Linked DNA regions of Caldimonas brevitalea. The protein of the gene in region 1 interacts with the protein of each later gene in a pairwise test. Links are inferred from orthologs where the notes say so. Each region holds a gene or a part of one and is shown in the gene's direction. Other genes may lie near its edges. The genes, in order: ruvC and ruvA.

The links.
Region 2: the proteins of ruvC (region 1) and ruvA interact in binary tests that used the Escherichia coli proteins (3 or more experiments, as listed by UniProt). The link is inferred for Caldimonas brevitalea from one-to-one orthologs.

Annotation. Positions count from the first base shown.
Region 1 is NZ_CP011371.1:1,343,896-1,347,207, reverse strand. Bases 41-3,040 are described here. They hold ruvC (crossover junction endodeoxyribonuclease RuvC), read left to right. Parts: upstream 41-1,264; coding sequence 1,265-1,816; downstream 1,817-3,040. Other genes in these bases: AAW51_RS05940 (condensation domain-containing protein), read right to left, coding at 1,975-3,040; AAW51_RS05950 (phosphatidate cytidylyltransferase), read left to right, coding at 285-1,268; AAW51_RS05955 (lysophospholipid acyltransferase family protein), read left to right, coding at 41-285. Outside these bases: more of AAW51_RS05955, read left to right, coding at 1-40; more of AAW51_RS05940, read right to left, coding at 3,041-3,270.
Region 2 is NZ_CP011371.1:5,598,004-5,601,180, reverse strand. Bases 289-3,153 are described here. They hold ruvA (Holliday junction branch migration protein RuvA), read left to right. Parts: upstream 289-1,367; coding sequence 1,368-1,940; downstream 1,941-3,153. Other genes in these bases: AAW51_RS23745 (hypothetical protein), read right to left, coding at 3,066-3,153; ruvB (Holliday junction branch migration DNA helicase RuvB), read left to right, coding at 1,952-3,013; AAW51_RS23760 (response regulator), read left to right, coding at 674-1,339; AAW51_RS23765 (sensor histidine kinase), read left to right, coding at 289-478. In the rest of the region: more of AAW51_RS23765, read left to right, coding at 1-288; more of AAW51_RS23745, read right to left, coding at 3,154-3,177. UniProt on the Escherichia coli protein: The RuvA-RuvB-RuvC complex processes Holliday junction (HJ) DNA during genetic recombination and DNA repair.

The DNA of each region.
Region 1 (3,312 bases):
GTGATCTTCCCCGAAGGCACGCGCAGCAGCCTCGGCGATCCGCAGCCCTTCAAGTCGGGCCTCTACCACCTGGCCAAACAGTTCCCCGAGGTGCAGCTGATCCCGGCCTGGATCGACAACGTCCAGCGCGTGATGCCCAAGGGAGAGGTGGTGCCGGTGCCGATCCTGTGTTCGGTCACCTTCGGTGCCCCGATGCAGCTGTTGCCCGACGAAGACAAGCGCACCTTCCTCGAACGCGCCCGCGAAGCCGTGACCTCGCTGCGCAAGCTGAGCGGGAGCGCGTGATGGGCGACGTCCTGAAGCAGCTGCGCGGCTGGACCGCCAGCGAGCAGATCGGCCTGCTCTTCATCATCGTGTTCGGCCTGCTCGGCATTGCCACGATGATCGGCGTGGCCATGAGCGTGAGAGCCGAAGACGAGGCCCGGACGCTGCGGGCCGAGCGCTTCAAGCGCCAGCTGCGCACCACCTGGGTGATGGTGACGGTGTTCTGGATCGCCTGGATCGCCGGCACCTTCGTGTCACTGCTGCTGTTCGGCTTGGTGTCGTTCTTTGCGCTGCGCGAATTCATCACGCTGTCGCACACGCGCCGGGGCGACCACCGCAGCCTGATCCTGGCCTTCTTTGTGGTGCTGCCGGTGCAGTATTCACTGGTTGGCGCCCGCTATTTCGACCTGTTCTCGGTCTTCATCCCGGTCTACGTGTTCTTCGCGATCCCGGTCATCAGCGCGGTGGCCAACGACCCGGAGCGGTTCCTCGAGCGCAACGCCAAGATCCAGTGGGGCATCATGGTGTGCGTCTACGGCTTGAGCCATGCGCCGGCGCTGTTGCGGCTCGACTTCCGCGGCTACGAGGAGCGAGGCGCCTTCCTGGTGTTCTTTCTCGTCTTCGTCGTGCAATCCTGCATGCTGCTGCAGGACTATGTCGGGCGACACTATCCGTTCAAGCCGGTGGCGCCGCGCATCAGCAGCTCCTTCTCGTGGGGGGCTGCCGCGATCGGCGTGTTCGGCGGCGCCCTGATCGGCGCCCTGCTCTACTGGATCACGCCGTTCAAGGCGGGCCAGGCCCTCGGCATGGCCTTGATCGCCTGCGCCGCCGGCACCTTGGGCGATTTTGTGATGAAGGCGTTGAAAAAGGATGCGGGCGTGCACTACTGGGGCAACGAAGGGCGGCTGGTGACCGGCGCCGTCGGCCTGCTCGACCGGGTGGCGGCGATCAGCTTCGCCGCGCCGGTGTTCTTTCATTCGGTGCGCTGGTACTTCCGGCTATGAGGGTGCTCGGCATCGACCCCGGCCTGCAGACCACCGGCTTCGGCGTGGTGGATGTGGACGGCGCGCAGCTGCACTACGTCGCCAGCGGCACCATCAAGACCCGCGACGCGGCCCAGGGCGACCTGCCAGGGCGTCTCAAGATCATCTTCGACGGTGTGCAGGAGGTGGTGCGGCGCTACCAGCCCACCACCGCCTCGGTCGAGATCGTGTTCGTCAACGTCAACCCGCAGTCCACGCTGCTGCTGGGGCAGGCCCGCGGGGCGGCCCTGGCCGGGCTGGTCAGCTGCCAGCTGAGCGTCAGCGAGTACACCGCGCTGCAGATGAAAAAGGCCATCACCGGCCATGGTCTGGCCCGCAAGGAGCAGATCCAGGAGATGGTCGCCCGGCTGCTCAAGCTGCCTGCGGTGCCGAGCAAGGACGCGGCTGACGCGCTCGGCATCGCCATCTGCCATGCGCATGCGGGCCGGTCGTTCGACGCCATCGCCAAGGCCGGCGGCACGCTGACCCGGCGTGCGCACGCGCACTACAAGGGCGGGCGCAGCTACTGAGGCTGGCACGCGTCGGGCCGGCTGCCCCTAGCGAGGTTCCCTTCGCCCCCCGATCCTGACGGCAGAGCCGATTTCGGTCAGCTTCCTGCGCACCCAGCGCAGCGCCGCCCCCATGGCAGGGCTTTGCGCACAAGGAACAACGTTTTGACAGTTCACTCCTAAGCGACTGCAATCCTGTCCAACTCCTCGCGAACGAAGGCGGCTTGGCGCTGCGCCGTCGCAAGGTCGCACTCGTGACTGTCGTAGAGCATCAACAGTTTCCCCGAGCCGTCGCGGAACGGTACCAACAGCAAACAGCGAGCGTATTCCGGCCAGCTCGGAGTGCCCACTGTTGCCTCCCGCATCGGGCCCAGCCGGATCTGCTGCTCGTCGACGATGGCAGACGCCACGACAGGAAGAATGTTGACCTCCAAATCGGAGAGTCCGTACGGATGCAGATACAGCTCGGGGCGGAGTTGCTGAACCAGATACCAGTACGGCAACCGGTTGCGTTCATGGTCGGTGTAAGCGGCGTCCAGCGCGTCTGCCGCCGTCCGGAGCGCGCCCTCGTGAGCCTCCGCGGGCACACGTACAGGGAGGATGCCGAACATGTTGTTCACCACGGCAGCACTGCCTTCGACCTGTCGGTTGGCAGTGATCGTTTTCACGACACAGTTGCACCGGCCGAACAGCACGCGCTCGGACCGGGCAAGGGCCAGCATCGCCAGCGTTGTGACGCGCACGCGCCACGCCTTGGACGCGGCACACAGTCGGAGCCAGAGCGGCCACTCCAAAGGCGCCTCTGCGTAGCCTACCGAATCCGGCTGCGCGGCGCCTGCATCCCAGGTGGTGCCCAGAAGAAAGTCCTGGAAGCAGGAGCGGTTCCACTCGAGGCGTCTGTGGCCCTCTGCCGACGGCAACAATTCGGCCTCGGCCAGGGCCTGAAGGTCAGGCGGGTGACCGCCAAGTGCAAGCCCTGGAAGGCGAGCATCCGTCTCGGCACCATAGGCGGACGCGAAGTCCTGCAGGATCAGCCGCAGCGAGCTGGCGTCGGAGATCAGGTGGTTGAGGCAGAGCACCAGGGCGACAAGCCGCCCCTCACGGACGAAAACGTGAAATCGCCACATGGGCGCCTCGAAGAAGCTGAGGGGCCGCAAGTGCAGCTCCTGGGCAACCTGCCGCACCTTCTCAACCAAGGATTCGGTGTCGCCCAGGGTTGTCATCGTCAACGGACTCGAGATCTGCTGTTGCGCGAGAAACTGAACTCCGGCCGCCTCGACCGCGACCCGCGCCCGCAGCAATGGGTGCCGGGCCATCACCGCTTGCAATCCCCTTTGCACGGCGATCGCGTCGAACTTCGCGTCGACCCAGCACGAAACAGTGATGTTGTTGAGCAACGGCTCTCCGGCGGTGTGGGCGAGCCGAACGTAGCGCCGCTGAGCGGAATTCAGCAGATAGGCATCCGTGTTCATCATGCTCCCTTGCGCGACCTGTAGATCGCCTGCCATGAATGTTCT
Region 2 (3,177 bases), 4.3 Mb from region 1 along the record:
ACGCATCTCAACGCTGGCGCGCGAGGCGCTCGAAGAAATGCGGCTGTCGGTGCGGGGCTTGACCGGCAAGCCGGTCAAGGTGTCCGACGCGCTGGCCGACTGGCGCGCCGAAACGGTGTCGCGTCTCGGCCAGGCGGCGGTGCAGGTCGACTGGATGACAGCCCACGAGAGCGACGAGCGCCACCTGTCCGCGCGCGCCTATGTACAAACCACCCGCATCCTGCGCGAGGCGATCAGCAACATCATCAAGCACAGCGGCGCGACGGCCTGCACCATCCGCTGCGTGATCGACGCGACCGATTTCAACCTGGTGATCCAGGACAACGGGCGCGGCATTCCGCTCGAGCTGGACGGCAAGCTGGACCGCGGGCACGGCATGGCGAGCATGAAACGGCGTGCAAAACAGTTGGCCGGGCAGTGCCTGGTCGAGTCGGGCCCCGGCTACGGCACGGTGATCCGGCTCACCTTGCCGTTGTAGCGGTACCGGCCGCGCCGGCGAGGGGCGGGGCCAGGCGTTGAGCCACGAACGTTCAAAGTGCGGGCGCACACCCTCGTTCCGGTGCCACAGACAGGGTCTCCCCCATCAGAGCCGTGTTCGGAGCGCCGATTGCACGGTACTATCCCGACTGACTGTCACGCGCCGGTGCCGTGACGGCCTACCGAGTCCGCCGCCATGCATATCCTGCTGCTTGAAGACCTTCCCGAAATCCGCCAGTGGCTCAAGACGCTGGTGACGCAGGTGTTTCCAGCGGCACGCGTGTCGGAAAGTGCACGTGTGCACGATGCGCTGGAACAGATCACCGCGTTGCGCTTCGACCTGGCGCTGATCGACCTCGGTTTGCCCGACGGCTCCGGTGTCGAGGTGGTCGCCGCGCTGCGCGAGTCGCAGCCCGAGGCGCAGTCGGTGGTCGTGACCATCCACGACGACGACGACCACCTGTTCCCCGCGCTGCAGGCCGGCGCCTTCGGCTACCTGCTCAAGGAGCAGGCCAAGGACCAGCTCGCCGAGCAGCTGCAGCGCATCACGCAGGGCGAGCCGCCGTTGTCGCCGTCGATCGCGCGCCGCGTGATCGCCTACTTCGCGTCGCAGGCGCGCACCCAGCCGGCTCAGACCGAGCCGCTGCTGCCGCCGGTGTCGCTGACCGACCGCGAAAACGAGGTGCTGCTGCGCGTGGCCAAGGGCTTCACGCTGCCGGAAATCGGCGTCCAGCTCGGCTTGTCGCGCCACACGATCGCCGACTACGTGAAGCAGATCTACCGCAAGCTCAACGTGTCGTCGCGCGCCGAGGCGGCGCTCGAAGCCCAGCGGCTCGGATTGTTCCGCAAGTCGCCGCGCTGACCGCGGCGGGGCCGCGATAATCCCGTCGATGATTGGTCGTCTGACGGGCGTGATCGCGGAGAAAGCCCCCCCGCTGGTGTTGGTGGATGTCGGCGGCGTCGGCTACGAGGTCGATGTCCCGATGAGCACCTTCTACAACCTGCCCAACCTCGGCGAGCGCGTCACGCTGCTCACGCATTTTGTCGTCCGCGAGGACGCGCAAATCCTGTTCGGCTTTGCCTCGGCGGAAGAACGCGAGACGTTCCGCCAGCTGATCAAGATTTCCGGCGTTGGCCCGCGCACCGGGCTGTCCATCCTGTCCGGCATGAGCGTGGCCGACCTCGCGCAGGCGGTCAGCCTGCAGGAATCGGGGCGTTTGGTGAAGGTGCCGGGCATCGGCAAGAAAACCGCCGAACGCCTGCTGCTCGAACTGAAAGGCAAGCTGGGGCCGGACATCGCCCGGCCGGCCAGCGTGGCGAGCGACGCGCAGGGCGATGTGTTGCAGGCCCTGATCGCGCTCGGCTACAGCGACCGCGAGGCCGCCGCGGCGCTGAAGGCCTTGCCGCCCGACGTGGGCGTGAGCGAAGGCATCAAGCTGGCGCTGCGGGCGCTGGCGAAATGAGGTAGGCGTCGATGAGCATCCAGACCGACGACTTCAGCCCGCCGCCCCGGCAGCGGGTGGTGTCTGCCGCGCCGACGTCGCCCAACGAGGAGGCGATCGAGCGCGCGCTGCGCCCGAAGGGGCTGACCGACTACGTGGGCCAGGCCAAGGCGCGTGAACAGCTCGAGATCTTCATCCGCGCAGCGCGCAAGCGCGGCGAGGCGCTCGACCATGTGCTGCTGTTCGGGCCGCCCGGGCTGGGCAAGACGACGCTGAGCCACATCATCGCCCACGAACTGGGCGTGAACCTGCGGCAGACGTCGGGGCCGGTGCTCGAGAAACCGAAGGATTTGGCGGCCCTGCTGACCAACCTCGAGCGCAACGACGTGCTGTTCATCGACGAGATCCACCGCTTGTCGCCGGTGGTCGAAGAGATCTTGTATCCGGCGCTGGAGGACTACCAGATCGACATCATGATCGGCGAGGGGCCGGCCGCCCGCTCGATCAAACTCGATTTGCAACCGTTCACGCTGGTGGGCGCCACGACGCGGGCGGGCATGCTCACCAACCCTTTGCGCGACCGTTTCGGCATCGTCGCGCGGTTGGAGTTCTACACCGCCGAGGAACTGGCCCGCATCGTCACACGTTCGGCCGGGCTGCTGAAGGCGCCGATCGACGCACAAGGCGCGATGGAGGTGGCGCGGCGCTCGCGCGGCACGCCCCGTATCGCCAACCGCCTGCTGCGCCGGGTGCGCGACTATGCCGAGGTGAAGGCCGACGGGCGGATCGACAAGCTGATCGCCGACAAGGCGCTCGCAATGCTCGACGTCGACCCGCAGGGCTTCGACGTGATGGACCGCAAGCTGCTGGAAGCGGTGATCCACAAGTTCGACGGTGGGCCGGTCGGCCTCGACAACCTGGCGGCGGCCATCGGCGAAGAGCGCGAGACGATCGAAGACGTGATCGAGCCGTATTTGATCCAGCAAGGCTATTTGCAGCGCACGCCGCGCGGCCGCATCGCGACGCTGGCGGCCTACCGCCACCTCGGGCTCGCGCCGCCACGGCGTGCCGAGGGGGAGCTGTTTTCGGAGTGAAGCGGCGGTGTGGTGGGCCTGGGCGATGCGCCCGGCCAGCGCCGCGCCGGCACTACAACAGGTCTTCGATGATCAGCCGGCCGTAGCGCTCGGCGATACGGGCGTCGTGTTGGCGGGCGATCTCGCCCACCTGGTGCGCGCGCACGGCGGTCGGCGCGAACACC